2 regions of the Alteromonas sp. P256 genome follow, and region 2 is predicted to be linked to the other one. Evidence: predicted binding sites of a transcription regulator. Region 2 holds the regulator's gene; the other holds the start of a gene.
The links. The regulator FliA, encoded in region 2, starts transcription of late flagellar genes. The targets are predictions, from matches to a motif close to CTAAAGNTNNNNNNNNNNNNGCCGATA.
Positions count from the first base shown of each region.

Region 1: the regulator FliA is predicted to act here: its motif matches at 5,654-5,680, upstream of V7R39_RS02585 (HAMP domain-containing methyl-accepting chemotaxis protein).

Region 1 covers NZ_JAZETM010000001.1:575,061-591,460, reverse strand. Annotated here, with positions in the region: gene V7R39_RS02605 (hypothetical protein) at 1-638, shown strand, start outside; gene V7R39_RS02600 (DUF192 domain-containing protein) at 737-1,189, shown strand; gene lysC (lysine-sensitive aspartokinase 3) at 1,253-2,602, shown strand; gene V7R39_RS02590 (SOUL family heme-binding protein) at 2,642-3,223, opposite strand; gene V7R39_RS02585 (HAMP domain-containing methyl-accepting chemotaxis protein) at 3,487-5,511, opposite strand; gene V7R39_RS02580 (symmetrical bis(5'-nucleosyl)-tetraphosphatase) at 5,840-6,655, opposite strand; gene apaG (Co2+/Mg2+ efflux protein ApaG) at 6,665-7,039, opposite strand; gene rsmA (16S rRNA (adenine(1518)-N(6)/adenine(1519)-N(6))-dimethyltransferase RsmA) at 7,047-7,874, opposite strand; gene pdxA (4-hydroxythreonine-4-phosphate dehydrogenase PdxA) at 7,871-8,857, opposite strand; gene surA (peptidylprolyl isomerase SurA) at 8,872-10,155, opposite strand; gene V7R39_RS02555 (LPS-assembly protein LptD) at 10,217-12,451, opposite strand; gene djlA (co-chaperone DjlA) at 12,875-13,750, shown strand; gene xerD (site-specific tyrosine recombinase XerD) at 13,847-14,773, shown strand; gene dsbC (bifunctional protein-disulfide isomerase/oxidoreductase DsbC) at 15,035-15,739, shown strand; gene recJ (single-stranded-DNA-specific exonuclease RecJ) at 16,041-16,400, shown strand, end outside.
Region 2 covers NZ_JAZETM010000001.1:231,431-247,830, forward strand. Annotated here, with positions in the region: gene metH (methionine synthase) at 1-1,432, opposite strand, end outside; gene V7R39_RS01000 (homocysteine S-methyltransferase family protein) at 1,442-2,509, opposite strand; gene metA (homoserine O-acetyltransferase MetA) at 2,513-3,451, opposite strand; gene V7R39_RS01010 (DUF2802 domain-containing protein) at 3,701-4,135, opposite strand; gene V7R39_RS01015 (chemotaxis protein CheW) at 4,236-4,727, opposite strand; gene V7R39_RS01020 (chemotaxis protein CheW) at 4,744-5,643, opposite strand; gene V7R39_RS01025 (ParA family protein) at 5,650-6,414, opposite strand; gene V7R39_RS01030 (protein-glutamate methylesterase/protein-glutamine glutaminase) at 6,444-7,574, opposite strand; gene V7R39_RS01035 (chemotaxis protein CheA) at 7,609-9,873, opposite strand; gene V7R39_RS01040 (protein phosphatase CheZ) at 9,886-10,641, opposite strand; gene cheY (chemotaxis response regulator CheY) at 10,676-11,059, opposite strand; gene V7R39_RS01050 (RNA polymerase sigma factor FliA) at 11,095-11,826, opposite strand; gene V7R39_RS01055 (MinD/ParA family protein) at 11,823-12,689, opposite strand; gene flhF (flagellar biosynthesis protein FlhF) at 12,695-14,122, opposite strand; gene flhA (flagellar biosynthesis protein FlhA) at 14,152-16,251, opposite strand; gene flhB (flagellar biosynthesis protein FlhB) at 16,355-16,400, opposite strand, start outside.

The DNA of each region.
Region 1 (16,400 bases), 340 kb from region 2:
GACCTGATTCTTCTATAACACCAGCAGAAATAGAGTCTGGTCTTTTAACGCTAGATTTTATGGTAGCGATGAAGCAGCACGACCCTGACGCATACCAGCGAGCCATCGACATTAATCTAGCCGGCATGCTGACGGGCAAAAGCCAAAACCACATTAGCAATGAATTTCGGGTCTTGTTGTACGATGAGTTATTGCCAATATATCTTTCGACAGCAAGTGATGAGGCAGTGGTTCAATTTTGGCAGTCGCAAATAGCCCAAATGAAAGCGCTGCAAACAGATTTTCCCCTAGCGTTTGCTTCGTTTACGTATCCTGAAGAGGTTCCTGACGAAAACAGCTATGGCAATGAAGGAACCGTTTCTCCCGAACTGAGGGCACAGGAGCAAGATGCGATTGCTGCGTTAATCCGTACTTACCAGGAAGCCCATCTCGTCATGGATGAAGAGACTCAGCAAGAGTATATTCAAAAGGTGCTAGCTATTATGCGCGAACAAAACGACTCCTACATAGATGTGGTTGCTTCTGCCGCGTCATATGTGGGGGAGCCTGAGTTGCTATGCGAAGTGTCAATTGCGTTAAATGAAGCATTTTTATCTTTTGGCGTTGCAACGAGCGCACCGTTACTGAGAAGTTTTTGAGGTAACTGCACCATTGGATGTTACCCAGATTAATGTATAAACTACTTATCCAATAATAAGTCGAATTTGGCGACTTTTTACGCTTATAGGAACGTCTAATGGACAAGCTTCTCTTTGTATTAATGGTTACTTGCTTATCGGCTGGCTGCGTGCAGGCGCAGGTGGACCCCGTTGCTAGAATGAACGAAGTCAGTTTTGATCGTATCTCAATTACCATGGGTGATAAAAAATACGACGTTCAGTACGCAAAAACCTTTGAGCAGCGTGCTCAGGGGCTTATGTTTAGAAAAGAATTATGTGAAGATTGTGGAATGTTTTTCACCTTTGATACCGTGAAGTACGCGGGTATGTGGATGAAGAACACTTTTATACCCTTAGACGTAGCATTTATCGACAGAAACGGTGTCATTACTGATATAAAACCTTTGATGCCCCATAGCCTAGAATCTGTAGGCTCATCGAAAAAGGTACTGTACGCACTGGAAATGAACCAAGGGTGGTTTGCCAATCACAACGTGAAGGTTGGAGACCAAATAACAATTCATCGTTAAGCTGCGCTATATCAATGCGCAGTACGCCAGTAAAAAACTGGTGCTAATCTGGAGTTAAATAAAGTGACAAATGCCTTATCGATAGCTAAGTTCGGCGGAACCAGTGTTGCCAATTATACTGTAATGCAAAACTGTGCTCGAATTGTTGCCGGTAATAAGAATACGCGTATCGTTGTGGTAAGCGCATCAGCGGGCGTAACTAACCACTTGGTTAGCTTGGCTCATACCCCTATGACGCAGCAGCAGATAGATGAAACATGCCAAGCTATCACTGACATCGAGCTTGCCATACTCGACAAGTTACAAGACAAACCGTCGGTAGAAACTAAGCTTAATGATCTTCTAGAGGAAGTCCGCGCGTTAGCGTTTCACGAAGAAATTTTGCACCGCAATGACTTAAAAGACCAGTTGCTTTCAATGGGCGAGCGAATGTCTTCTCTTATGTTTTCATCGGTACTTGCTGAGCAAGGTGTGAAGACGATTAATTTTGACGTGAGAAAAGTACTGCGCACGGACAGCGAGTTTGGAGAAGCGGCGCCACACATTGAGCAAATTGCCACTTTGGCTGAGCAGCTGCTTGCACCTGAAATTGAAAACGCCATTGTGGTAACACAGGGTTTTGTCGGTGCAGACGAAAATGGCAACACCACTACGCTGGGGCGAGGGGGTTCTGACTTTACCGCTGCGCTTCTTGCAGAAGCTATGAATGCCGAGGCGTGTGAAATATGGACCGACGTTATTGGTGTATACACCACAGATCCCCGCATAACCGATACCGCACGGCCACTGCCTGAGTTAAGCTTTGAAGAAGCAGCTGAAATGGCTACGTTTGGTGCTAAGGTACTTCACCCTGCCACAATGGAACCGGCGCTGCGCAAAGACATTAAGGTGTTTGTAGGTTCAAGCAAAGAGCCTGAGAAAGGCGGTACTTGGATTGTGCGCGACTGCGAGTTTGAGCCGCCTTACCGAGCGATTACACGTCGTAAAGAGCAAGTCATGGTGACAGTGAAAACACCTAAAATGATGTACGCTCAGGGCTTCCTGCAGCAGGTGTTCGCTATTATTGCCAAGCATAAGTTAAGTGTTGATTTGGTGACAACATCTGAAATTTCCGTGTCATTTACGTTAGATAACCCGGCTAACTCTGTTGCTCAGCGTCTTAATAAAGAGACCATTGCTGAATTAGAAACAATTTGTGACGTTACCGTTGAGAAGGGTTACGACTTGGTCACAGTGGTAGGTAATAACATGCAAACCGCGGTGGGCGTGTCGAGCAAGATTCTGGCAGCGGTATCTGATTTTAATCTACGCATGATCTGTTTTGGCGCGAACCCTCACAACCTGTCTTTCCTGGTTAACGAAACGAATAGCAGTGACGTCGTCAGAAAGCTTCATAAAGCGCTGTTTGAGTAGCATTATAGTGTAGTGTGAGTACTAACTACTTACACTGCTTTATTTTACCGGAATAATGACCTCGTGACGTTTATTCCACGGTAGGGTAAAAGGGGAGTCGTAGCCTAGGTAACTTGGGTTGCCGGCAATGTCATAACCCTGTTCTTTAAGTGTTCGCAATAGTGTTTCGGCATACGCCTGTCGCTTATCGTCATTGTTAAATCCGGAATAGCGAATTACTGCCACTTTCCTTGCCGGAACTTCAACTAATGATACCTCAGGATGTAAGGGGACGGGCGCGTTATCCACGTTGTATTGACTTGGCAGAAAAAACATCATGGTGTTTTTTGAGGTAACCTCAACAGGCGACGTCATGGCGATTTTTGCACTTTCTACCTGTTCGTTACCCACTTCTACCGGTGATGTCATCGCAATTTCACTGCGTGCTTTGTTTTCACCAGAGATGTAATTAAATAAAAGCCTAAATGCGCCATTGTCGCTGTTACCTTTCGACATTACCGCAAGAGAAGCAGGGTACTCTCTCACTTCAATTTCCTCTGCAAGGGAGTCAATCGTTTTGTAGGCGATGGTTTCGCTGTCTTTATAATAGGTTTTATCGGCACGGGCGGAGAAGCTAGGCATGAGTAATCCACACAATAAGGTAAGCGCTAGAAGTTTCACGGTGATGCTACACGTTAGTAATATTTGCAATTCATACGCGGTTGCATCGATATTTGGTCACATAGCTTCGCAGATGGAGATGGGCATGTAGATTTTGTTGGCGATTGGAAAGATGGCGATAAAGATGCGGGATGCAGGCAGTTGAATGTCGAAAAAGCGTGTTATAAAAAAAGCCCGTATTAACAAGGTTAATACGGGGCTTTTTCGCATCGATAGAAGGTAATCTACACCTTAAATTGGCGAATAGACTGCTGAAGTTCATCAGCTAGCCTTGCAACCTCATGGCTTGAATCAGACGTTTGCTGAGCACCTGCGGTAGTCTCTTCAGCAATACCTACAATCGTTTCAAGTTTCTGACTGATTTCTTGTGAAACCGTATTTTGCTCGCGGGCAGACTGCTCAATTTGAGAGCTGACATCATGGGCTTTATGAACTGCGTCAGAGATAATATCAAGGGCTTGTGTTGCTTTCTCAGTTTGCGATACGCAGGCCGCAGTTTGCTCTTTACCTTGATTCATCACAGATACTGCGCGCTCAGCACCTGCCTGAAGTACTTCAATCATGGCATTAATTTCCTGCGTAGATTGCTGCGTACGGCTTGCCAAGGTTCTTACTTCGTCGGCAACCACTGCAAAACCTCTGCCCTGCTCACCAGCACGAGCGGCCTCAATAGCAGCGTTTAGTGCAAGCAGGTTAGTTTGGTCTGCAACACCACGAATAACATCGAGGATACCGCCAATGCTCGCGCTATCTTGATGTAGTTTGTTAATAACGTCGGCAGCGTCTTGCACGTCTTTCGCCAATATCTCAATGGTGTTTTTGTTTTCAAGGGAGATTGAGCGGACGTTTTCTGCTTCTTTGTCAGCATGACGAATTTGGCTAAGTGTATCTTCAGCGCTCTGCACAACTAATTGAGACGTAGAATGCATTTCTGTGGTGGCAGTAGCGACCTGACCAATTTGAGACTTCTGATCTTGAATGGAGTGAGTCGTTTGCGCCGTCACAGCCGAGGTTTGTTCCGATGCAGCGGCTAACTGCTCTGCCCGAACGTTAATACCAGTGATAAGTTCTTTTAAATTGCCGATAAGCGTGTTGCAGTTTCTTGCTAGTAAACCAAATTCATCCTGAGCAGAATCATCAAGACGATGAGTAAGGTCACCTGAGGACGCCACGGTAAGTAGCTCGTTTACTCGGCTTAGCGGAAGCGTAATAGCGCGAACCGTGATGTAACCGATAAATGCAGCGACGGCGATTGACGCAAGCACAACAACAATAACGAACGTGTTACCCGTAGTGATGGCGGAGTTTACTTGTGATTCTATATCGCTGGCTTTCTTGTCAGCTAAGGTCAATAAACGGCCTAGCTCCAACGTACCTTGATTTATATTAGCGTCAGAGGCGTTCAGCGCTTGCTCAGCGTCATTACGACGCTCAAGTCTGTCTACATGAAGCTGCATCACACCATCATTCGCCTTGATGGCGTTAATGGCGTCGTTGACTAAATCGTTTATATCATCAAGGGTTCCAGAATCGTCGCGGCCATCGGCAACTGCGTTCATTTCACTTAACTGAGTAACCACCTTGTCGACCACTAAATCAACTTCATTACCCAGTGTTTGAGAGCGTTGTAGTGTCTGCGTTTTAATGTACTCATAAGATACAGTGAGCAAAGACAGAAGAGAGGTCTCAAGTTCGCTACCAATTTCAGATGCACGGCGCAGCTCAGGAATACGCTGAACCGAGTCTAAATCAGAAAAATCGAGAAGGTAGGTTGATGCGTCATCAGCATTATCTTCTGCGTCACCTAAACGGTCAGCGATGGTGTTGCGCAAATCAAGATACTGCTTATGATTGGCATACATAGCATCTACGTTCTTGGTGTAGGCTTCATAGGCGTCGCGAACTGAATTAAGAGAACCCTGTAGTTCAGCATCTTTGCTGACAGCTTGTGCTAGCTGGTTGTACTCAGAGTCAAAGGTATCTTGTGCGGCATTAAAAGAATTACGCTTTTCAGACAGATCAGATAACTCTTCTTCTATATAACTTTCGAAGGTAAGTCGTCCCATATTCAGGAAGCTCGCTTTAAGCGCATTACTTCCCGCAACACTCGGCAGAGCGACGTCGTTAACTTCTTCAGTTGCTGAACCAATGGAGTTGAGGTTAACGAGGGATACGATACTCACAACAATGAGCAGCGCACTTATCGCTACAAATCCACCAATGACGCGAGTGGCTACGGTTATTTTCATCGGAACTCCTGATGGGTGTTTTTGTTTTTGTTTTCCACAATATTACCTCGCAAACCGTTCAAAATATACCTCATTGTTTAAGGTGTGGCCTAGCGTTGAGTATGTTTAGTGAACATTTTTATTGTAGAACATTAAAATAATGTATCGACTACAACTACTTAATGTTTACCCCTATTCTTAAATTTATGACATTTATTTTTCGTTCAGACCAGTCGCGTCGCAAAAGCCGCTTATTTTAGCGCGGCTTATTCTGGTATTAATAGTACACAAGTGCGAGATGAGGAGAGGGAAGTAGGAGCAAAAAGTATATGGAAAGTGGCTTTAACCCTCAAGCCGTGAGCGTGATGAGCTCACCAGAAGTATGGTTCAGTAAGGTTAAGGTTTGTCCCCATACATAGCCAGTATCAAGACCAACGAATTGAGGCGACTGTGTCTCACCAGAAAGGGCTGCCCAATGACCAAATATAACCTTTTGTTTGGCTTTTAGCTTCGGGTTTTGCACTTTAAACCATGGCTTGATGTCATCTGTCGCGCTATCAGGATGGGATTTATTGTCAAAATTGAGCTCCCCAGATTCAGTGACAAAGCGCATTCGTGTACACGCATTGACGGTAAAGCGGCGCTGCTCTTCTTGGCTAAGTTCTTTCGACCATTTCACTGGCGTGTTGCCATACATGGTTTTTAAGAGGTTGACGTAATCAGGCCCCTTTAAGGCGTCGGACACCTCGTTGCTTAGCGACAGCGCTTTTTTCATTGACCAGCTTGGATAGAGTCCAGCATGGACAATGAGCGTATGTTTGTCTAACTTGGCCGCTAACGGAAACTGACGAAGCCATGTCTCTAGCTCTTTGACATCGCTGGCGTTTAGCAGAGGGTCTAAATTGTCAGACTTTTTGGCTTTGTGAATATCATTAAGCGTAGCTAAAAAGTGAAGGTCGTGATTGCCAAGTACGCTAGAAAAACTGTTTCCAAGAGACTTTAAAAATCGCAGTGTGCTGAGGGAGTCTTCTCCGCGAGCCACTAAGTCGCCCACGGCGTAAAGCGTGTCTTTGTCAGGGTCAAACTTGGCTTTGTCTAAAATGCGTCGTAACCCATCGTAGCAGCCCTGAATATCGCCAATGACATAAGTGTTGCCTTTAGCCATTATTCATCCTTAATGCAGTATATGGGGAACCGCAAGTCTAAATACATCGATAGGGAGTCTGAAGCGCTCACCATTTTCACGCTCCATTTCATAATACCCTTGCATGTTGCCTACAGGGGTATCGATTACCGCTCCACTAGTATATTCAAAACTTTCATTAGGTTTAAGTATAGGCTGTTTTCCCACAACGCCTGCACCCTCAACCTCAGACGTTTTTTCATTCGCATCAGTAATACGCCAGTAGCGATTAATTAATTGAACGGTTTCATCACTCTTGTTTTCAATCGTAATGTGATAGGCAAATGCGAACTGCGCTGAATCGGAAGGGAGATGTTCAGGTAAGTGGCGAGTTTTCACTCGCACTTGGATATCTAATTCATGCATAGAAAAACTAAGACTCTTGATGATATTCTTTGCTAGAGACGGCATTTGCAATAGTAGCAAAATCAGTCAGTGAGAGCGTTTCAGCGCGACACTTCGGGTCAAGACCCAGCGCAGTGATTTCTTCTTCACTTAAACAGTCTTTCAGAGAATTACGAATTGTTTTTCTGCGCTGGTTAAATGCTTGAGCACAGACTCTTTCAAGGGTGCTTAGCGATTCTATCTTAACAGGCGGTACACTGTGAGGTACAAGTTTAACGACCGCTGAATCTACTTTAGGCGGCGGGTTAAAAGCACCTGGTGGTACATTTAATACAGGAATAACGTGACAGTAATATTGCGCCATTACCGAAAGGCGGCCATAGCTTTTTGAACCAGGGCCAGCGGCCAATCTGTTTACCACTTCTTTTTGCAGCATAAAGTGCATATCTTCAATGCAGGGCGCGTGATCAAAAAGGTGAAACATAAGTGGCGTTGAGATGTTGTATGGAAGATTGCCAAATACTCGAAGTTTGCGGTCGCTATCGGGCATTTCTCTTGATAATGCGCAGAAATCCATTGTCATTGCATCTTGCTCAATAACGTTGAGTTTTTCACCGTTAAATGGGTGTTGACGCAAGCGCTTAGCCAAATCTCTATCAAGTTCAATAACAGTGAGTCTGTCTACTTCTTCGCATACCGGGTCGGTAAGCGCGCCTAAACCCGGTCCTATTTCAACCAGGTTTTGTTCATTTTTGGGAGCGATAGCCGCAACAATCTTTCCAATTACATAATCGTCGTGAAGAAAGTTTTGCCCAAATCGTTTTCGTGCCGTGTGGCCTAAGTGTGTTTTACTCATTGTTGATGCTGCGCAAGCTCGATGGCTTTTTCCAATGCTTTTCTGAAACTACCGGCGTCGGCATTACCAGTACCGGCTAAATCAAGCGCTGTACCGTGGTCTACCGATGTACGAATGAAGGGTAAACCCAGAGTGATGTTTACCGCCGCGCCGAACCCCTTGTACTTTAACACAGGTAAGCCCTGGTCATGGTACATCGCCAACACAACATCGGCATCTTGCAGGTATTTAGGTTGAAAAATGGTATCTGCGGGAAGTGGCCCAATGATATCAAGCCCTTCTTCGCGAAGTTCGTTGAGCGCAGGCGTTATGGTACGGATCTCTTCAGTACCAATATGACCGTCTTCTCCCGCATGAGGATTCAGTCCACACACGTAAATACGTGGTTCTTTAATACCAAATTTAAGCTTTAAATCGGTATGAATAATATGAATCACTTTGTGAAGGCGAGCACTCGTGATGGCTTTTGCAACATACTCTAAAGGAATATGTGTGGTGGCCAGTGCAACGTTGAGCCCTTCTGTAGAAAGTAACATCACCACATCAATCGTATTTGACTGATAGGCAAAAAACTCAGTGTGACCACTAAAAGAAACACCCGCTTTGTTGATAATGCCTTTGTGAACTGGGCCGGTCACCACAGCATCAAAATCACCATCAATGTTGGCCTGGCAGGCTTGGCGCAGTGTTTCCACTACGTACAGGCCGTTCTCACTATCGAGTGTACCGGCCACAACATCTGCCGACTTATCGATATGCTTTATAAACAATGACCCCGGCGCTTGAATATCAGCGTTGTCGGGGTCGTAATCGATTAGCGTTAATTCAATGCCAAGGTCCCTGGCACGTGCCGTAAGCATATCGCTATCGGCAAATACAACAAGCTGAGCCTGCCATTCTTCTTGGGCCAGTTTAACGATTAAATCTGGCCCGATGCCCGCCGGTTCGCCCGGCGTTACTGCTATTTTAATTGGTCTGCTCATGAATAACTTATAGTTTAAGACTCGATAACTTCGATATACGCTGCGTCACGCATTTCACGAAGCCAGTTTTCTGTTTCTTCGGCAAACTTCCTATTAAAGATCAGCTGATAGGCTTTTTCTTCTTTGCGCTTATCGGTGGCATCGTCAACGCGACGCTCAATAAGCTGAATTAAATGCCAACCGTGAACTGAGCGCACAGGCTCACTAAACTCACCTGGCTCAAGGTTTGCCAGCGCGTCTTTAAATGCAGGTACGTAGTTATCTGGGTTAGACCAACCGAGATCTCCGCCGCGAAGGGCTGAACCAGGGTCTTCTGAATATTCTTTAGCCAGCTCTTCAAATTCAGCCTCGCCTGCTATTAAGTCTTCTTTAAAACCAGCAAGCATGTCCTTCGCTTTATCTTCACTGAGAATAATAGAAGGCTTAACCAAAATATGACGAGAATTCACTTCTTGCACCGTCACTTTTTCAATACCGCGGGTATCAACGACTTTTAGTATGTGGAAACCGGCGCCGCTTCGAATAGGACCTACCAATGAATCCACTTCTTTGTTTTGCACGGCTTCAGCAAACAGCGTCGGCATTGCGTTGATGTTTAACCAACCCATGTCACCACCTTCAAGGGCTTCATTACCCGACGATGACGCGATAGCAATTTTAGTGAAATCTGAGCCAGACTCGAGTAACGAGATAACCTTTTCCGCTCTTTCACGAGAGGCTTGGATGTCTTCGTCGGTTGGGTCGGCAGGGAAACCAATAAGAATATGACCAAGGCGGTATTCCGCTTGTTCAGCACCTTGCTGCTCTATAAGGCCCATTAACGTATCAATTTCTTGTGGCGTAATATAAACACGACGACGAACATTAGCCCGTCTTACTTCGCCCATGATGATTTCTTCGCGAATGTCTTCGCGGTAGTCGTCATACGCAATGCCTTCTGCAGCGAGTTGAGTTCTTAATTGTTCCATAGAGGCATTTTGATTCGCCGCAATGTTACCAATGGTTTGCTCTAGCTGTGGATCGCTAATTTGAATACCCATACGCTCAGCCATTTGAAGCTGGAGATTTTTGGTTATTAAGCGCTCAATGGCCTGAGTTCTTAAGGCGCGATCTGAGGGAAGCTCTTGATTGTTCGCCTCTGCGTTGCGCTTTACTTCTTTTACTAGTGCAGCGATTTCGCTTTCTAGCACTACACCTTGGTCAACAATCACGGAAACGCGATCAAGCATGACCTCTTGTGCCATACTGCTAAATGAGAGTACTGCACCTAACATCAATGCACGGATAATGAACTTCATACACACTCTTTTATTATTGGTTAATGTATTAACGCACGTTTAATCGGTGCGTAATTACGGGTTAATTTAAACTATAAGGCTGTCGATAGCCAAACATACCGTCTTCCAGCATGCTTCTTCTGCTCGCCATCGAGCCAATTCCTTTGAAAATAAACTGCAGTGAAATCCCTGAATCAAAATCGTCTGTGGTTTGCTCACCATTATCGTTAAAACGATTGTTAAGGGTTCGCTGGGCCACAAAGCGCACAGCCCAGCAGCAAGATTCATATTGCAGGCCTGCGTAGGTTTCGACACTGCGATTTCTTTCTAAATCTCTATACGTTCTGCCAACCCATTGCCAGTTTTTGTTGATAGGCCAGCTGGCAGATATTCCAATTTGATCAATTGTCTCGCCACTTAAATTGCGAACATAGCGATGGCTAAGTTGGAGAAAGCGAGATGCATCTTTTCTGTATTCTATTCCAACGCTGCTCAAGTCAACCTTATCGGTATCCGTTGTCACCTGAACGTCGGAATGGAAATACCAATTTTGGTCAAAGCGCCAGTCTATCTCGGCGGCAAGGGCAGAACGGTCCTGATCTTTTGTTGCTGCTATCACCTTGTTGTTTTCAAGATAGAATATCTGACCCACACTAAGAACGAATTGTTCCCGATTGTTTTTATCTAACATGCGAGTCGTTGCGCCAAGGGTAATTTGATTGTTGTCGTTGATTCGGTCAAGGCCGGTAAATTCTTGCCCGCGAAACAGGCCTTCAACGTCGGTTAAAAGCGCCGTTGAGTCGTATAAACCAATAGCAGTTTGGTCTTCAAATGAGGTATATAAGTACTGTACTTTCGGCTCAAAGGTCATGGAAAATTCATCATTGAACCAAGAGGTATCCCTTTCAAAATATAGCGCACCGTACAGTCTAGCTTGCCCAAGACTTCGCTCAACATCTTCCTCTAATGCGGTTCCATCAACATTGTCTTGCTTGTATACGGTTTGAAACAGCGACGTTTCAGCTACCACTTCTCCCCATGCCGCTCGTAAAGGTAACGCCAATGTAGGAGCGATGTGAAAACGTGTGGCCGTTGGCGCGGTATCAAGTGTGTTGTCGAAATGGGCTATTTCCGAGTCTAGGCTGAACTCAAAATAGCGCCACATTTCGGTACGGTAATTAACTTTGACTTGAGGTACTGCACGATAACTGTCGGCGGTATCTCCAAGTACTTCAAAGTCTTTTACCTCAACGTTGACTGATAAGTTTTCGTCGTAATAGCTAAGTCCGACGCTGCGATATAGGTGAGTGTCGGAACGGCTGTAATAATCAGATCCAAGGTCAAGCAGATAGTTATCGTCGCTTAACCCGTTGAAATCAATATTAAGTAGCCAGTTATCACCAACAAGGCCTTGATGCTGTAATCGATAAAAATAGCGGTCTGGATTACCGTCAATATCGCTATCGCTTGGAAGGTATTCCACATAGGCCATACCCTCGCTTTTTTCCGTTAAATAACGAAACTCAGTGTTGAGCTGAACCCCGCGTCTCGTCATTAAGCGAGGGGAAATGGTCATGTCGTAATTAGGGGCGATATTCCAGTAAAAAGGCTGGGTGTAGTCTACGCCTGTTCGACTGGAGCTGGTTAACTCTGGAAAAAGCAGGCCTGTCTGACGCTCATTGCTTACAGGAAAAGCAAAGTAGGGCAGGTAAAATACCGGTACGTCAGCGATGTAAAAGCGAGTGTGCTTGGCTTGGCCCCACGCGGTGCCTTTCTCCAAGCTTATTTCGCTGGCCCTGATTAACCAGTCTTCATCGCCTTCTGGGCATGTGGTAAAGCTGACTTCCTTAAGTATTATCCCGGTATCGGTGTCCAACACAATATCTTTTGCTGCGCCCTGACCAACAAAACCGGTGAGTTCATACTTGGTATTGGTCATTTCTAAGCGTTCTTCTTCAGAACGCAACGACACCGTATCGCTTTGCACTTTTAGCGCTGAATCTTGGTAGGTCACATCGCCCTTGGCGATAACATCTTTGCCACCACTGTTCACTTGTGCTTGAGATGCACTAATCACTGCAGTGTCCGAGGTTATATCAACGTTGCCAGAGAACAGAGCAACCTTGTTTTCAACAATCTCAGTACGATTTGCTTCTACCTTTATATGGCCTTTTTCCATTAGCCTACTGCTACTGAACGAAACCGGTTCAGCACTGCAAAAAGCCAACGGAGTAGCTAACGATGTGGAGGTGTCCTGTGCAAACGCGACTATGGGCAATAGAGTCGCGAAAACGAGCAAGGCGCAGGTATTTTTCATGCGTAAAAAGGCGGCCTGTTAAATAATATAATGCGTTTAACCCCGTATAAGACGCTGTAGGTCTTTTTAAGTTCGGTGCTGTGTTTAAAATGTGCTGGCGGCAGACGTTTAAAACGCAGCGGGCCACGTTGAGAGACTGTCGATACACTGTCGATACACTGTCGAGAGACCACCAACGTTTTGATGTAGACTACAGCCGGTCAATTCTAAGCACTTCTGAACCAATTACCAACCGTTCCTCCAAAAAATATCACAATAATACGCATTTTTAAGTTGAAGTAGGGCTTTTTACACACAATAACCCTCTAAGAATGGCAAATACATCAAACATTGCTACTTCACTGCAGGCATGTCTTTGATATAGTTGTTGTGACAATCACAAAGCCGATGTTGCCAAAGGTAGCACTACAGGAGCGCAATTTAATGTCTTTTTGGGGTAAGGTTCTCGGAGCCCTCTTTGGTTTCATGTTTTTGAAACATTTTCTTGGCATCGTTTTAGGGTTAGTGGTTGGCCACTTTTTCGACAAAGCATACAGCCAAAACTTCAATAGAATGGGCGGCTTTGGCCGATTCTTCAGCGACCAAAACTCCCTCAAACAGCAGGCCATATTCTTTCATAGTTTGTTCAGCGCCTTAGGACATCTTGCAAAGTCTGATGGGAAAGTGACAGACAGAGAAATTCAGATAGCCACTTCGCTAATGGATGAAATGCAGTTAACCGGTGATGCCCGTCGAGAGGCCCAAGATGCATTTAGAGAAGGGAAAGCACGAGACTTTCCGCTTGCCGATATGCTCAAGGGTTTTTATGAGGCAACCCATGGTCGACGAGATATTCTACAAGTGTTTTTGGAGATTTTGATTCAAGCTGCGTTTGCCGACGGCCAGCTTTCGCAAGAAGAATATGTGGTGCTTGAAAAGGTCGCTAAGCCTCTTGGTTTTAGACGTCGTGACCTCGACTACTTAATTTCTATGTTTGAAGCTGAGCTTCGCTTTCGCCAGCGGGAAGGTCAGCGAGGAAACCAGCGCGGACAAGCAAACGGAAGACGTCAGCATTCACGCCAGCAGCAAGCGCCATATTCAGCGCAGCAGACTCTCGATGATGCCTATCGTATTTTAGGCGTTAGCGCGTCAGACGATGAAAAAACCATTAAACGGGCCTATCGCAAGAGAATGTCAGAGCATCACCCGGATAAGCTGATTTCAAAAGGCTTACCTGAACAGGCGATGGAGATTGCGAAGAAAAAAGCGCAGGATATTCAGTCTGCTTATGAGCTTATTAAACAGCGACGTGACTTTTAACATGGCGTGCAGTGCGTTTTTAAACGGAGAGTTAAACGGCGCTTTTGATGGGCTTTATTTAAGGTTTTCAAATGCTAACGCTATTGTGATATTTCCATGACACAGACAACAAGACAGTTAACCTATGTGCCTGGGGCTAGCCAAGCGCACATTGATAATTTTATTGAGATGCTGTGGCTAGAGAAAGGACTATCTGAGCATACCCAGCAAAGTTACCGAACCGACTTAAAAAAACTCGCGATTTACTTTAACAACGAGGGAATAAAAGACCTTGCTGTTGTCACTAATGAGCAGCTTCAAGACTATTTAGCCTACCGCTACGAACAGGGCCTATCGAGTCGAAGTACTCAGCGGGCGTTAAGCGCTATTAGGTCGTTCTATGTCTTTTTGATTGCTAAACAGGTTCGCGTAGACAGCCCAGTGTCGACCCTTTCTAACCCTAAAACGCCCAAATCATTGCCGACTTCACTTAGTGAACAGCAAGTGGAAGACCTATTGGCTGCGCCGCTCACTGACGATCCTATCGAGTGTCGAGATAAGAGTATGCTTGAAGTGCTGTATGCCACGGGCCTTCGAGTGAGTGAGCTAACTGGGCTGACTATGGATCAGATAAGTTTGCAGCAAGGCGTGGTTCGCGTAGTCGGTAAAGGCGATAAGGAGCGCTTAGTGCCCCTTGGCGAAGAGGCCATCGAGTGGCTTTTAGTGTACATTAAAACGGCAAGGCCCATGCTGGCTACTAAGCAATCTGACGTGGTGTTTTTAAGTCGCCGAGGGCAGCAAATGACCCGTCAGACCTTTTGGCATCGTATTAAATATTATGCGGTTAAAGCGGGAATAGAGCAGCATTTGTCTCCCCACACATTAAGACATGCTTTTGCTACTCACCTTTTAAATCACGGCGCTGATTTAAGAGTGGTACAAATGTTATTAGGGCACAGCGATTTATCGACAACGCAGATATACACCCACGTTGCCACCGAACGACTGCAAACGCTCATTCACAGCCATCACCCGAGAGGGTAGCAGTGCATAGAGAGTGAGACAGGTTAGCTAAAGGGTGACTCGTACCGAAAGCTGTGGAACAGGCAAAAGTCGCGATAAACGGATGCTTCCACCTACCTCAATTCCAAGCGCCTGTGGTACGATTAAAAAAGTAAATGGGGTCAGAACCACATTTTTATAATGCGTCGTTGCGACGTGCCGCATAAACTGCGTCACCGTCAACCATCATCCGCGGCCATGTGAGTCCAATTGGAGAAGTCTAAAGTGAAAGTAGTAAAAAACATCGCAATTAACGCCATCGCTGTTGCAGCTGTCATAATGAGTAGTGTTACTCAGGCTGCCGATGACGCCGCAATTAAGCAGAAACTTAGCTCAGTATTAGGCTTAACCGTAGATTCAATTGCCGATTCCCCTGTTCCTGGTTTAGTTCAAGTTTCTACAGACAGAGGCTTTTTCTATATCAGCGATGATGGTCAGTTTCTTATTCAAGCTCGCGTGCTCAATATCGATGAAGGGATGCGAGATGAGACCGAGGTAGCAATGACGTCGCTAAGACTTAAGGGCGTAGAAGAAATGGAAGCGTCGTCTATCACATTTAAAGCCAAAAATGAGAAGCACGTGATATCAGTATTTACCGATATCACCTGTGGTTACTGCCGCAAGCTTCACAATGAAATTGGCGAGTTAAACGACAACGGTATTACGGTAAATTATTTAGCATTTCCTCGCGCCGGGCTAAATAGCGAAAATTATGATGACATGGTGTCGGTATGGTGTGCTAAGAATCCCCAGCAAGCCCTAACCAATGCAAAAGCCGGCGACAATGTTGCATCGGCTACCTGTAAAAACAAAGTGGCTGAGCAATATAAGCTTGGTCAGAAACTGGGTGTAAACGGCACCCCTAACATTATTTTACCAGATGGCTCGCTTATTCCTGGTTACCAACCTGCTTCACTTATTGTCAGCGCTTTAGAGCAAGCGGGATAATATAAAAGCTTGTCAACAAGCTGAGCTCGTAAAAAAAGCAATGCTCGTAAAAAACAAAGAAAGAGTGGGAATCGTTCCCGCTCTTTTATCGTTCAGTTCTCTAATTTCTTTTTAGAGCCTCAGATTTTTAATGCCCCGACGTCAGTTCTTCATCACGTGTTTTTAAATTTATGCTGCGAAGTGAGTCCACTTTAAATGTAAAATGCAACGCACAAAGGTTTTATTGAATCACTGTACCCCTTTCTACCTCTGCGATAGAATCAATACCTCGAAACAACTCTTCAATACTTAGTGGTACCTCATGATATTGCCTATTGTGCGCCGAGAGTTAAGCCCGGTTATGCTTAGTTCACAGTTACACCCTGTTATCGATAGAATTTATAGAGGCAGGCAAGTCAGTCATACCGATGAACTTGAAAATAGCCTCAAGGGGCTTACCCATTACAAAGCGCTAAAAGGAATAGAAGCTGGAGCTGCGCTGCTTGCTGATGCAGTAGAGCAGAATAAGCGTATTATTATTGTTGGAGACTTCGATGCCGATGGGGCAACCAGCATCGCCGTATGCTTGCTATCAATGGGGTTAATGGGCTTTAACAATATCGATTATTTGGTCCCCAACCGCTTTGACTTTGGTTATGGCTTGAGTGTACCTATCGTTGAT
Region 2 (16,400 bases):
CAAAACCTTGGCGCTCCATCTCTTTAGCCACGTACACCATTTCATCTAGCGACGGCGTAATGAGACCCGAAAGGCCAATCATGTCCACATTTTCTTCTTTTGCTTTTTGAAGAATATTTGCCGCGGGCACCATGACACCCATATCAATAACTTCAAAGTTATTACACTGCAAAACAACGCCAACAATGTTTTTGCCGATATCGTGAACATCACCTTTTACGGTGGCCAGTAATATTTTACCGTTACTTTTATTATCGTCAGACTTCTCAGCTTCAATGTACGGCTGTAGATGAGCCACTGCTTTTTTCATTACTCGGGCAGATTTAACCACCTGGGGTAAAAACATCTTACCCTCGCCGAATAAATCCCCGACGACATTCATCCCATCCATCAGTGGGCCTTCAATAACGTGTAGCGGGCGTTCAGCTTCTAAACGCGCTTCTTCGGTATCATCAATAATGTAATCGGTAATCCCTTTTATCAAAGCATGCTCTAAGCGTTTACTAACGTTTTGTTCTCGCCAGCTAAGATCTTCTTTTGCTGCAGCCTTTCCATCACCTTGAAATTGTGGCGCAATATCGAGTAATCGCTCGGTGCCATCGCTGCGCCTGTTTAAAATGACGTCTTCTACCGCTTCGCGAAGTGCCTTTGGAATTTCATCGTACACCTCAAGCTGACCGGCATTAACGATGGCCATGTCCATTCCCGCCCGAATAGCGTGGAAAAGGAAAACCGAATGCATAGCTTCGCGAACAGGGTTATTGCCACGAAACGAAAATGAAATATTCGAAAGACCACCCGAGATATGTGCATAAGGGCATGTTTTGCGGATAACTCGTGTTGCCTCGATAAAATCTACAGCGTAATTGTCGTGCTCTTCGATACCGGTTGCTACAGCAAAGATGTTTGGGTCAAAAATAATATCTTCGGGTGGGAAACCCACTTGTTCAGTGAGTACTTTGTAGCTTCGCTGACAGATTTCAACTTTGCGCTGTTGCGTGTCGGCTTGGCCTTTTTCATCAAACGCCATAACAACTGTAGCGGCGCCATAACGTTTAATTTTTTTCGCTTGAGCAATAAAGAGCGCTTCGCCCTCTTTAAGACTTATGGAGTTAACAATGGCTTTTCCCTGTACGCATTTAAGCCCAGCCTCAATGACGTCCCATTTCGAGGAGTCAATCATAATAGGCACTCGGCTAATGTCGGGCTCTGACGCAATAAGGTTTAAAAACGTCACCATCGCCTGCTCGGAATCAAGCATCGCCTCATCCATGTTGATGTCGATGATTTGAGCACCGTTTTCAACTTGCTGACGAGCAACGTCGAGTGCCGCTTCGTAATCACCTTCCAAAATGAGTCGTTTGAAACGTGCTGATCCAGTTACGTTGGTTCGTTCACCAATATTAATAAATGTAGAAAAATCTGCGCTCACATTGCCCTCCTAGTGTACAAAAGGCTCTAGGCCTGACAGACGCATTTTAGGTTCAAATGCTGGAACTTGGCGAGGCTTAATGCCCACAACGGCATTGGCTATATCACTTATGTGCTCAGGCGTACTTCCACAGCAGCCCCCCACAATATTGACTAAACCAGATTCCGCCCACTCTTTGATATGTTCGGCCATTTCAGGACCCTCCATGTCGTATTCACCAAACTCATTGGGCAGCCCAGCATTGGGGTGTGCTGAAATTAAACACTCTGAAATAGTGGCAACTTCATCAACATACTGACGCAAAAGATCAGGGCCTAATGCACAGTTCAGTCCGAAAGAAAACGGACTGATATGACGCATGGAGTAGTAAAACGCTTCGGCGGTTTGACCTGAAAGTGTGCGTCCCGATGCGTCGGTAATGGTACCCGACACCATGACTGGCAAAGTTTTACCTACTTTTTCAAAGGTTTGCTCAACAGCAAAGGCCGCCGCTTTGGCATTGAGCGTATCAAAGATGGTTTCAAGCATAATGAGGTCAGCACCACCTTCAATGAGTGCTTCGGTAGACTCGCTGTACGCTTTAACTAATTCGTCAAAGGTTATGTTTCGTTTGCCCGGGTCATTTACATCTGGGGATATTGATGCAGTGCGGTTGGTAGGCCCAAGTACGCCGGCAACGTAACGAGGCTTGTCCGGTGTTTTTAGACTGTATTGTTGCGCAGCTTTCTTAGCAAGCTTCGCGGCTGCCACGTTAATATCACGAGATATAGCCTCCATGTCGTAATCGGCCATGGCGATGGTGGTAGCATTAAACGTGTTCGTCTCAATAATATCAGCACCAGCGTTTAGATAATCGCAGTGAATCTGGTAGATGAGGTCGGGCTGAGTTAATACAAGAAGATCGTTGTTCCCTTGAACATCGCAATGCCAATCGGCAAATTGGTCGCCGCGATAGTCATCTTCTTCCAGTTTATGGCGTTGGATCATCGTGCCCATGGCGCCATCTAGAATTAAAATTCTTTCTTTTGCGGCACTGGCTAAACTAGCTCGTGCTTTCGAATCTAAATCGTTACTCACGCGTTACCTCTTTGGCTGTGGTTTTTCAGCTAACTGGCTCAAATCGTACGGCGTTGTTTGATAAACGTAATAGTTAAGCCAATTTGTAAACAATAGACTTCCATGGGAGCGCCATTGAACTAAAGGCGGTTTAGTTGGGTCATTGTCAGTGAAATAATTGTTCGGCACCGCTGGATGTTGACCAGCCTGCACGTCACGCAGATATTCATCTTTTAGCGTGTCTGGTTCGTACTCGGGGTGTCCGGTAACAAACACCATCCGTTTGTCTTCAGAAGCTACAATGTAAGCGCCCACTTCCTCTGACTCAGCCACTACATTAAGACCTTCAACACTATTATAAAGTGATGTGTCTATGTGACCGTAACGAGAGTGTGGTGCTGCAAAGGGAGAGTCAAATCCACGCAGTAATTCGTTGTTTGGATCGTTGACATTGTGCTGGTAAACGCCTGAAAACTTTTCGTTTCGAAGCTCCCGCGTCACGCCGTAGAAATGATACATTGCCGCGTGAGCAGCCCAGCATAAATAGAGGGTTGAGTTAACGTGGCGCTGGGCCCACTGTAAAATAGTTTTCATATTTTCCCAATACTTCACCTCTTCGTAATCGAGTAAAGCAAGGGGGGCACCCGTGACAATCAATCCGTCATACTTTTTACTCGCCACGCTGGAAAACTCGTGATAAAAGGCATCCATATGAGACTGTGGCGTATTTTTTGGTGCTTGGTTATCGATGCGAATAAAGTCCACATTGATTTGCAATGGCGTATTAGATAGCAACCTCAGCAACTGCACTTCTGTCTCTATCTTATTGGGCATCAAATTAAGAATACCCACTTCAAGAGGACGAATTTCCTGACTCGCCGCTCTATCCATATCCATAGTGAATATGTTTTCACCTAATAAGACATTCTGAGCAGGTAGTTGCACAGGGATACGGATTGGCATAAATAACTCCAGTCGAAAAATACGGTAACTGTATTGTGGCGAATACTGTGAATATGTCAACATCTTTACGTCTAGACGTCTAAACGAAATGTTGGGAGGAAAGTTGAGAGGAAAATTGGAAGGGAAGCGTATGAGCGCTAGGTAACAGTAAGCAAGAATAGAAAATATGTAAGCGACATTGCCGCGTCACGGACCTTCAACACAAACGACAAGAGTGACTAAAACTCATTTAGATAGCAGCAATAAAGATTAGCTGCCGGACTTGTGCACCATAACAAGCATCTCGGCTTCGGCACGGGGAATATCGCAGGTTTCAATGATCTCCTCAATCGTCGCGCCTTGTTTGACTAAATCAGCAGCCCGCTGATACAGCTTCAACGATGGATCTTGAAATTTGAGCTCTCGAAGTTGATTGTCCACGTCTTGCTGCTTTTCATCAATACGCTGTAAATGCTGACTAATCACAACGCTTCTAGTCTGAATTTCAGATTGCTGGTTGTTTGTATCATTAACCTGAACGGCCATACTCGACAGCTCCGTTGAGACCCTGACGGTAAGATTTTCTAACAATTCAGTTGTTTTGCGAAGTTTTGTATAAAGCACTATAACAGCGATAATGAGTAAAAGACTGATTACCGCGAGTATACATTCAATCAGTGACAGAGCAGCAAGCTGCAAGTCCATATGCGACACACCTAAATGAGACCGAGATACAAAGGGAAGCTGACGGCACTCGTGCCATCAACTCTACTTTCACTATAAAGTATTTACTAAAGCCTACTCACTAAATACTGCTTAGCTCGTCCCACTCTTCATCGCTTAGCAACTTGTTCAAATCCACTAAGATAAGAAGCTCGCCATCGCGATTACTGACGCCTTGGATAAACTTAGCACTTTCTTCAGTACCTACGTTTGGCGCACTGTCAATTTCAGACGACTTCAGATACACCACTTCGGCAACGCTATCGACGAGTATGCCAACGACCTGTTCATCAGACTCTATAATAACAATACGCGTATTGTCGGTTACTTCGGTAGGCGGTAAACCAAAGCGTGCTCGCGTATCGATAACCGTAACAACGTTACCACGTAGGTTTATTATTCCTAACACATAGTCAGGTGCACCGGGCACCGGCGCTATTTCGGTATAACGCAATACTTCTTGCACCTGCATTACATTAATACCGTATGTTTCATCACCTAGGCGATATGTTACCCACTGAAGGACTTCATCGTTGCTGTCAGTGCCGTTATTTTTCATTTTTTCGTCGCTCATGAACCTGGCTCCCGTACTATGGCGTCTGGTCGTTGCTGCCTAAGCCTTTGTTAAGCATAGATATTAATTCTTCAACGTCAATTAATGCACACATCTTTTCTTTAACCATCCCCGCTAACCAAGGACGTTTACCAGTGGATCCGCGCCATTTGACATCATCTTTTGTTAAATTAACGGTGTTAACTAGCTTATCGCTAGCCAATCCCCAATCGCTTTCTCCCAACATGATCATATATCGATAGTTAAGAGATTCAGCGAGTTCTTCGGTATATTTTTCTGGCATCACCCACTTTGCAGAATCTACTACACTGAGTTTAGACTCTCTGTGCAACATTACACCCATAAACCAGTCAGGTTTTCCAAAAAGTGGTGCAATTTTATCTATTTGGTGTATTCCACCAAGGGTGGTTAATGGAACGGCAAGGGTTAACCCGGCCACTTCAAAAAATAACGCCTGAAAACGAAAGTCTAAGCTATCTTGTAGTGCAACCTTCGTTTTTACAGCTATTGTTTCTTCTTCGTGCATTTTTTCAGTAGACGAAGAATCTCTAATTTCCAGTTCATCTGCGGTGATAACCCCAGGCGTTTTCACACTGGAGTCAGCAACGTTTTCATGCTCTGTTAATGAACGGCTATATTTCGCACTACTTAATTCACGTAAGCTGCTCTTTTCACGAGTGCCATGCTCAGAAACGTTTTTCTCAGCTTTCAATGTAACGGCATCAATCACGTCGTTATCTTGAGGCAGCGGTATCGAATCGTTAACTAACCGCTCCTCAGTAATATGATGAGAAGCTTGCTCAAGCAGCTTAGCTGCCCGTGCGGTTGCGTCGTCAGCCTCTATAGGCTCTTTAAGCAAACCATCTAAATACGCTTCCATCACGTCTTCACGTGCAAACGGAGACTGCTTACTCATCGCTCATTATTTCCCTAACACTTCAAGCAGTTTGCCGTAGGCCGCAACGCCTCGTGTTTTCGGATAGGCCGCTGAAATGGGCAATTGGACCAAGCTGGCATCTCTAAAATGCGTATCAACCGGGATAACGCCTTCCCAAACACGCTCACCATAATCGCTCATTAAGCGCTTACGCGATTCAAGCGCCGCGTTTGTTCGTTTATCAAACATGGTTGGAATAATGCAAGTGTCAAAACTTTTGCCCAATGAGCGCCCCATTATTTCCATTGTACGAATCATTCTATCTAAACCTTTTAACGCCAGGTATTCGGTTTGTGTCGGCACGATAACCTTGTCACACGCTGCCAGTGCATTCACCATCAACACACCTAACACAGGCGGGCAGTCGATAATGGCCACATCAAATTCGTTGTCGACTTTTGCTAGCGCTTTCTTAAGCACTAAGCCCATGCCCTGTTCACTCCCCATGGTTCTATCAAGGGTAGCAAGCGCCATTGTTGCCGGTAGCACATAGAGATTATCTATTTTGGTCGGGCACAGACAATCTAGAACGTTATCGGCCGTTAAACTGGCAGACTTAATAAAAATGTCGTAAACCGAATGACTTAGCGCTTCAGCATCGATACCAAAATAGTAACTTAACGATGAGTGAGGGTCGGTATCAATGAGTAACACGCGCTTACCTTGCTGCGCGAGCAAACCGCCTAAACTCACGGTGGTGGTAGTTTTACCTACCCCACCCTTTTGATTTGCTACTGTCCATACCTTCACGACATAAAGTCCACTACACGATTAATACACTAACGCATTTCAGAAAGAATGCAGTTGCTCATATCATCAACATTGATATTTTGCGTTGATATATTCGCCACGGCAACCGCTTGAGGCATGCCGTAAACCACACAGGAGTCTTGATCCTGGGCCCAAATTGTAGCGCCTTTCTCTTTTAACTTTCTACAGCCCTCGCGCCCGTCGGCTCCCATACCGGTAAGAATTATCCCCAATACGTCGCCTGAGAAAGCCCGCTCTAACGAACTAAAAGTGAGATCAACACTTGGCTTGTAGTTAACCTTATCAGCACTGCTAGCATCGACAATAGCAATCTTTTTTTGCCCGCCCACGGTTTCAATGAGCATTTGTCTACCGCCAGGGGCCAAGTAAGCCTGACCAGGCATTAAAATGTCTCCGTGTTCAGCTTCTTTCACGCCTATTTTACAGTTTGCATCTAACCGCTGCGCAAACGCCGTCGTAAAAGTGCCAGGCATGTGCTGAACTAAAATAATGGGGTACGGAAAGTCTGAGGGTAGAGGCATTAGCACTTTTTGCAGCGCTACCGGGCCCCCCGTTGAAGCGCCAATGGCAAGACACTTATATCGTTTACCCGTTGCTTTAACCGAAGAAACCGTAGGCTGCTTCGCCGCGTCTTTATGACCCGACAGCAAACCTGACGTTTTGAAAAAGGCCTGTTTCGGCGCATTAGGAGGTAATCTTCGGGTTTCCTCAGATCTAAACGTGGGGCGTTTCAGCCCTATACCCCTGCGCGCAATCAAACGAACTTTAGTACACAACAGTCGCGTCGCATCTTTTCTATCTTGCGCTATATCTTCAAATTTCTTCGGTAGAAAATCGAGTGCACCTGCTTCTAATGCATCTAACGTAGCTTGTGCCCCATGATGGGTTAACGAAGAAAACATTAAAATAGGGATGGGCTTATTTTCCATGATGGCTTTAACCGCCGAAATGCCGTCCATAACGGGCATTTCAACGTCCATCGTAATTACGTCGGGAGATAACTCTTTAATTTTATCAAGGGCATCTCTGCCGTTTCTAGCTTCACCTACAACCTCTAACTCTCTATCTTCGTCGAGTATTTCTCTTACTCGACGACGATAAAACGTTGAGTCGTCCACGACCAGGACTTTAAAGACCATGGATTACTTTTCCTATTGTTTGTAAACCAGCTTATTATGGCTTACGAGCATACCGCTTCAGAAGGCTTGGAATATCTAAGATCAACGCAATACCACCATCTGAGGTTATTGTTGCGCCTGCCATTCCTGGAGTACCTTGTAGCAGCGCATCCAATGGCTTGATTACCACTTCTTCTTGCCCTATTAATGCATCGACAACAAAACCAACTTGTCGGGTACCAACTTGCACCACGACAACATGCCCTTTCTCTCTCTCGATAGACTTAGGCCCTCTGATTAGCCAGTCGCCAAGGAAAAATAACGGAATGGCTTTAGAGCGAACTATCATTGTTAACTGTCCATCAACCGTATTGGTCTTTTTGATGTCCATGTTAATTATTTCACTGACAGAGCCTAGAGGTAATGCGAAGGTTTGCTTACCAATTATAATCATCAGTGTCGGCAAAATAGCTAAGGTAAGTGGGACTTTTATCTCTAACCGAGTGCCCTTACCAAGCTGAGAGTCGATATTTACCGTACCATTAAGCTGATTTATCTTAGTTTTCACCACGTCCATGCCAACGCCACGACCAGAAATATCGCTAATTTCCGTTTTCGTAGAGAAGCCCGGTGCAAAAATAAGATTAAAAGCTTCAACATCTGACATTCGCGCTGCAGCGTCAGCGTCTAGCACACCGCGACTGATAGCAATTTCTTTTAATTTTTCAGGGTCCATGCCCTTACCATCGTCTTCGATGGTAAGTAAAATGTGATCACCTTCCTGCGATGCAGATAGCTTAACCGTTCCCATTCTTGGTTTGCCAGAAGCTGCTCGGTCATCTGGCATTTCCACACCGTGGTCGACGGAGTTTCTCACCAAGTGAACCAGCGGATCAGCAAGTGCTTCCACCAAGTTTTTATCTAAATCTGTTTCTTCACCTTCAAGCTCAAGGGTGATCTCTTTTTTGAGGCTTCGCGCTAAATCACGAACAACCCGTGGGAAACGGCCAAAGACTTTCTTAATTGGCTGCATCCGAGTTTTCATTACCGCGCCCTGTAGGTCTCCAGTAACCACATCTAAATTAGCTATTGCCTTAGACATGCTCTCATCGTTGGTGTTTATACCGAGGCTTATCAATCTATTACGAACCAGTACCAGTTCGCCCACCATATTCATGACTTGATCTAAGCGTTTAGTATCAACACGAACAGTGGTTTCAGCAGGCGGCGAACTAGCCGCCGCTTTCTTCTCGTCTTTCTTGCCAGCATCTTTAGTTACAGGGGCAGCAGGTGCTGCTTTACTGGGCGCTGGAGCAGCAGGTGCCGCCTTAGCCACAGCGGGTGCAGATTGCTTTGCTTTTTGTATGGCATCAGTTGCCGCTTTGTCAACATTGGGCTCTGGTGCTTTGGTATCTGAGGCGCTTTGAACGGTTGGGCCTTGCCCTGAACCGTGTAGTTGATCTAGAAGCGCTTCAAATTCATCGTCAGTAATCTCTTCATCACCGGAGGCTGAAGCGGATTGTGGAGCTGGCTTGCTGGGCGCAACGCTTTCTTCTGCGGCGCTAAACTTGCCTTTGCCATGAAGGTCATCGAGAAGCGCTTCAAACTCATCGTCGGTAATATCATCGGCATTGCCCGAGGATACATCAGGGCTTGTTATATCAGGGCTTGGCGCAGCAGGTGCTTTCGCTTTGCTTTTGGTGTCTGTGGAAGATTTGCCTGGAGACGATTTGCCAGGGGCAGAGGAACCGTGAAGTTCATCAAGTAGAGCCTCGAATTCGTCTTCACTGATCTCATCAATATCCCCACCAGAGCTTGCTGGCGAAGGTGACTCATCTACAATATCTAATTCAGGTAGGGACTCAGGGCCAGATTCAGGCTGAGTGCTTGAAGCAGTTTCATCGGTGTCAAAAATATTTTCGTCCGGTGACTCTGGTTTGCTCAGCTTGTGAAGAGTATCTACAAGTTTGGCGTCAGCAGGCTCTAATGGCTCTTGAGATTTTACTCGCTCAAACATATCTACAACAACATCTGTGGCCTGCAGAATAATATCCATTAATTCCGGCGTCAGCGTACGCTGGCCATTTCTCATAACATCGAAGACGTTCTCGGCACCATGACAAATTTCAACTAACTCGGTGAGCGATAAAAATCCCGCTCCGCCTTTAACTGTATGATATCCGCGAAAAATTGCGTTCAGCAAATTCGCATCTTCAGGATTGTTCTCAAGATCAACGAGCTGTTCTTGTAATTGTTCAAGTATCTCTCCAGCTTCAACTAGAAAGTCCTGTAGTATTTCCTCGTCAACATCAAACGACATGCGCCCGCTCCCCTAAAAACCTAAGCTCGACAGAAGATCATCAACATCATCCTGGCCCGATACAACATCATCACGCGTTTCTGCATCGATAATCGGACCCTCTGCTTTCACACCTTCAGCCTTATCGGCCTCAGCGCTTAATGGTTTAGTTTGTTCTGAACTATCCCGCTCGCCAAACATGGTAAGCATGTTGACTAAGCTCTCTTCAACTTCTTTTACTAAGTCGATAACCCGGCGGATAACCTGACCTGTAAGGTCTTGATAACCCTGCGCCATTAATACTTCAGTTAGCAATTGTGTAAGTTTAGCCGACTGCGAAGCACCATCTTCTAACAATTCATCTAAGTCTTTACATAAAACCTTGAAATCGCCCACCTCAATCTGGCGAGTCATGAGCTTTTTCCACTCAGGCATCACGCTGTCAATGCGAGAAGCTAGCAGTTCAGCAATAGGCATACTCGCCTCTACCGCATCCATGGTAGTGTTGGCAGCTTTCTCGGTTTCTTCGATAACATAAGTTAGGCGAGATTGCGCATCGGGAATATCGTCTGTCGCTAAATTCTTTATGCGATCGTCTATTTGAAAATTGTTGAGCGCGTCATGAAGTTGGCGCGTTAGCTTTCCTACTTCAGCGAAAAGCTCTACATTCTCTTTCATTGACGCCGCTTCAAACAGCGCATTGGCCGACGCATTATCACCAGCCTCAAGATAAACAACGAGTTGCTTAGCTTCTTCTAATGAAAGTGGAACGTTTGTATTCGTTGTCATCCAGTAAACCTCGTTTCTCTGGTGAGCGTCTGGATCAACCTAAACGTTCGAATATTTTATCTAGCTTTTCTTTCAATGTAGCTGCAGTAAACGGCTTAACTACATAGCCATTTACGCCTGCTTGCGCAGCGGCAACAATTTGTTCTTTCTTCGCTTCAGCGGTTACCATTAGTACCGGCAAATGCTTCAGCTTGTCATCAGCGCGAATTGCTCTAAGCAAATCAATACCCTGCATGCCTGGCATGTTCCAGTCGGTTACAACAAAATCGAAATCACCTTGCTGTAGCATAGGTAACGCCGTATTTCCGTCGTCCGCTTCCTGGATGTTTGCGAAACCCAAATCTTTTAATAGGTTTTTAATGATACGTCTCATGGTTGAAAAATCATCGACCACGAGAATCTTCATGCTCTTATCCAAAATAGCCTCCAGTGAGGGGTTAATTGTTGTAATTTCTATTCTTCGTCAGCTCGCCACGACTTCATTCGAGATTTGAGTTTTAACATGGCCTGACTGTGAATTTGACTCACTCTCGATTCACTTACATCAAGAACCTCACCGATTTCTCTTAAGTTCAGTTCTTCATCATAGTATAAAGAAAGCACTATCGCTTCTCGCTCCGGTAACGTGGTGATTGCTTGCGCAAGTGCCTTTTGAAACGCCCCTTGCATAAGGTCTTCTAGCGGTGCATCACTACCTCTGCTTTGCTCGGTAGTAATCACATCCTCCGACACACCTAAATCTTCAATCCCAACTAATTTACCTGCGTTTACCTCGTTGAGCATTTGATGATAGTCCTGCAAGCTTACGTTTAGCTTAGCAGCAATATCAATATCTCTTGCATCTCTCCCTGTTTCGCCCTCTACACGAGAGATGGCGTCTGTAATGGCACGTCCATTTCTATGCACCGAACGCGGTGTCCAATCACCTTTGCGAATTTCGTCTAACATAGCACCGCGAATGCGAATACCCGCGAAGGTTTCAAAACTTGCGCCTTTAGAACCGTCAAAGTTTCGAGCAGCCTCTAGCAAACCAATCATGCCAGATTGAATAAGGTCATCAACGAGAACACTGGCAGGGAGTCGCGCAATCAAATGATGTGCTATGCGCTTCACAAGAGGCGCATGTCGCTCTACCAACTGCGACTTATCAGTTTGTTGTTGATAAGCTGCCGCCTTACTATTCAACGCTGATTCCCTACTGCTTTTTCTGCAATTAATTGCTCAATGAAAAATTCTAAGTGGCCACCTGGCTGAGCAGGTATTGGCCATGATGCCGCTCTATTTGCTAGCTGGCTTATCGCGACAGCAGCAGGTGAGCCTGGATAGGCATCGACTATAGCAGTTTGTTTTCTAACTGCACGGCGAATATTTTCATCAAACGGTATTGTTGCGACTAATTCTAGCGCAACATCTAAGAAGCGCCCTGTTACTTTACTCAGTTTACTAAATAATTCTTGCCCTTCGCGCACGTCCCTCACCATGTTCGCTACCACTTTAAAGCGAAACACACCATGCTCGCGATTAAGAAGTTTTATAAGCGCGTAGGCATCGGTGAGTGAAGTGGGTTCGTCGCACACAACAACCATGATGTCTTGAGAGGCTTTTGCAAAGCTGAGCACCATGTCGGAAATGCCCGCGGCAGTATCGACGAGCAACACATCAATAGGCGTGCGAAGTTCACTAAACGCACGTATCAGCCCCGCATGCTGCGTTGTTGATAGCTCTGCCATCGACTGAGTTCCCGATGTCGCTGGCGCAATTTTGATACCGTGAGGGCCAGTAACCAGTACATCGTCTAGCGTGCACTCGCCGGACAAAACATGAGATAAGTTCTTTTCGACGCGAAGGCCTAACATGACATCTACGTTTGCCAACCCTAGGTCGGCATCAAGAACCATCACACGTTTACCTTGCTTAGCCATAGCAATTGCTGTGTTAAGCGTAATATTTGTTTTACCTACGCCACCTTTGCCTCCGGTGACGGCGATAACTTTGATTAACCGTGATTGCTTCATTTTTCTTAAGCTACTCGCTTGGTCGTCAATCATACTACTTATGCTGTTTTAATATCGTTGTTATTACTAGTATGATCCAAACCATATTTTTTATAAAGCTTTGCAGCAGCGGAAACTAAAGATTTCGCTTCTGCAATCTTAATGTCTTCAGGTACTTTCTGACCGTCGGTGACATAGCTAACCGGTAACTGATACTCGACTGCCGCACTGAGTACCTCTCCTAAAGAATAGCACTCATCTAACTTTGTGAAAATACAACCACTTAGTTCGATGTCGTCATAAGCCTTAATAATACGCTGTAATGCAGGGTATTGTGTATTTGCCTGCGCGACTAAATATTTTTTCACTACGGGCATCTGACCGTTGTCAAAATGCTTTATTTGCTTAATTAACCGACTATCTCGTTGGCTGAATCCAGCCGTATCAATCAATACTAGTCGTTTATGACGAAGTTGGAACAGTAAATCTGAAAGTTCTTCACTTGATTGCGCTTTTCTCACCGTACAGCCAATGATTTTACCATAGGTTGCAAGTTGCTCGTACGCCGCAATACGATAAGTATCAATAGTGATCATTGCCACTGAATCTGCGCCATACTTTTGTGCATAGCGAGCGGCTAATTTCGCCACTGTGGTTGTTTTACCCGTACCCGTTGGTCCAACTAGTGCAACAGCACCCTGTGCGGTAAGTATATCGTTACCTGTTACATTTAATCGATTAGCCAATAGGTTAAGAAGATAAACCCAAGCATCTCTTTCGTTATAGTGTGAAGGCGTGTAACTGATAAGTTGCTTAGATAATGCTTTGCTAAGCCCCATATCGGTTAAGCGTGCTATCAAATACTGATGAACGGGTTTTTGACGAGTCTGCTTTGCCTCCATTAAGTCAGCCACTTGGTGCTGCAGTACCCCTCGTAATGATGCCAGCTCTTCTTTTATCTGCGCTAGCTCATCAGTGGGCGCCGCTGGCGCTTCTTTAATGCTTGACGCTTGATGAGAAGGAAATGCTTCGCTTTGTCTTTGATACTCACTGGGGCCAGTCTGTCTGTCAACAGGTTGCTGTTCTTCAACCTCGTCGATGAATGCGTCGGAGAAATTAAGGTGGGATGCGATATCATTGGCATGCTGTGCATTTACAGACGTCGGTTGCATGACATCTGCTGAAGCACCCTGTCCCGCGCCATGTTGTTTTTCAAGCAGCGCCTTTAGGCTGTCTGGACCATCATCCCCAATGATCTCGCTAAGACTCGGTGTAGCACTTTGCTTAGGAAACGTTTGTGAAGAAGGAGCACCGGAAGGTTTGCTAATATTTAGCTTAGCATCTGGCTCTTTGTCATAAGCTGCAACAAGTTCGATGCCATCAGCCACTTTGCGATTTGACATGATAACCGCATCGCTACCTAACTCAGCCTTTACTTGGCTTAACGCCTCGCGCATATCTTTGCCAAAATATCGTCTTATTTTCATTGCAACCTCTCCACTCACCCAGCGTCAGATTATTGACCGACCGAACTGACTATTTTTATTTGCTTGTCATCGGGCACTTCTTGGTAAGAAAGCACATGCAACCCAACAACAGAATACTTAAGGAAGCGCGATAACACCGGTCTTAGCATTCCTGAAGTAAGAAGCACTGCGGGCTCTCCTTCAAGTTCTTGCTGCTGACTGGCTTGTTGCAGTGATTTTTGCAACTTATCTGCCAAGCCTGGCTCAATACCAGCGCCATCCTCGCCACCTGCTTGAAGTGACTGGTGCAACATCTGTTCCAACTCTGGCGCCAAGGTTATGACAGGTATCTCTTTTGAACCTTGGGTTATTTCTTGAACTATTAGGCGCTTAAGGGCAATTCGCACCGCCGATACCAACACATCTGGGTCTTGGCTGCGGGTTCCATACTCACTCAACGTTTGAACAATAGTTCGCATGTCACGAATTGGCACACCTTCAAACAGCAGCGTTTGCAGTATTTTAACTACCGTACTAAGAGGGAGTATGTCAGGCACTAATCCCTCTACGAGTTTAGGGTGCTGCTTCGCTAGCATATCGAGAAGCTGCTGCGCCTCTTCGTGGCCTAAAAGCTGATAGGCATTATTCGTCAGCAGCTGACTTAGGTGGGTCGCCACTACCGTTGCAGCATCGACTACGGTGTAACCAAGTGTCTGTGCGTGCTCTCGCTTGTTCGGTTTAATCCATACCGCATCAAGACCGAAGGCAGGGTCTTTTGTTGCCCTTCCCTCTAACTTGCCAAACACTTGCCCTGGATTGATTGCTAACTCTTCATCGTGGCTTATCACTGAATCGCCAATGGTAACGCCAAGCATCGCGATGGTGTACGTATTGGGCTCTAAGTCGAGGTTATCTCGAATATGAACAGGGGGAATGAGAAAACCCAATTCTTGAGACAGTTTTTTACGTACCCCTTTAATACGGGTTAATAGCTCGCCCCCTTGGGACTTATCAACTAATGGTATTAAACGGTAACCCACTTCAAGACCGATTGTGTCTACCTGCTGTACATCGTCCCACCCAAGCTCTTTCACCTCTGGCGTGACTGACTCGTCTCGTGACAGCGTGTCTGGCACTTGTGGCTCAGCTGCTTTTTTCTTCGCGTTGTGAGTTTGAAAATAAGCAACACCAGCAATAAGAAAAGAGAAACCAAGAAACGCAATATGGGGCATTCCCGGTATAATTCCCATGACGAACAACACGCCTGAGGCTATATACAGCGCTTGGTTATTGCCAAGCTGCCCGCGAATTTCTTTACCCATTTCTTGAGACTCATTCTCACGAGTCACAATAATCGCGGTAGCAACCGACAACAGCAGTGAAGGTATTTGAGCGACTAAGCCGTCACCAATAGTCAGTAGCGTATAAATTTCAATCGCATCGCCAAATGACAGACTATATTGAATTATTCCGATAAACAGACCGCCAACGATGTTGATAAGCATAATAAACAGGCCAGCAACAGCATCGCCTTTAACAAATTTTGACGCACCGTCCATAGAACCGTAAAAATCTGCTTCTGCGGTTATTTCTTCACGGCGCTCCCGAGCTTGGTCTTGGTCGATATATCCGGCGTTTAAATCGGCGTCTATGGCCATTTGTTTTCCGGGCATTGCATCGAGGGTAAAACGAGCGTTCACCTCAGAAATCCGCCCCGCACCAGCGGTAACTACTTTAAAATTGATAATCAGTAAGATAGCAAATACCACGATACCTACTGCGTAGTTACCACCGATAACCACGGCACCAAAGGCTTCAATAACCTTACCCGCAGCGTCGCCGCCTTCATGGCCATACAACAACACAACCCGCGTGGAAGCCACGTTCAAAGCAAGCCGCAATACCGTGGCAATAAGCAATACAAGTGGGAAAATACCGAAATCGACAGGCTTTTGGGTTAAAACCGCCACCAGAATAATGACCAAGGACAATGCAATATTGAAGCTGAACAGCACATCTAGAAGAAAGGGGGGCATGGGTAGAATGACCATACCCATAATGGCAAGCAAAACTATGGGGGCACCTAAGCCACTGGTGAAGTTTTGCAACTGATTCTTATCGAACCGCTGAAGATAGCCGGATAACTGCATCGTTGGATGTCTCTCTATCAGAAAATTGACGCTTAACGTTAATCTGATAGAGATATAACAACTAACGTGCCAGCTTTAGGTTTTTTATAAAATAAAAGATGCTCTAGCGACGATATTCTGGAGGTATGGGTAAGTCGCGTTTTAAAGGC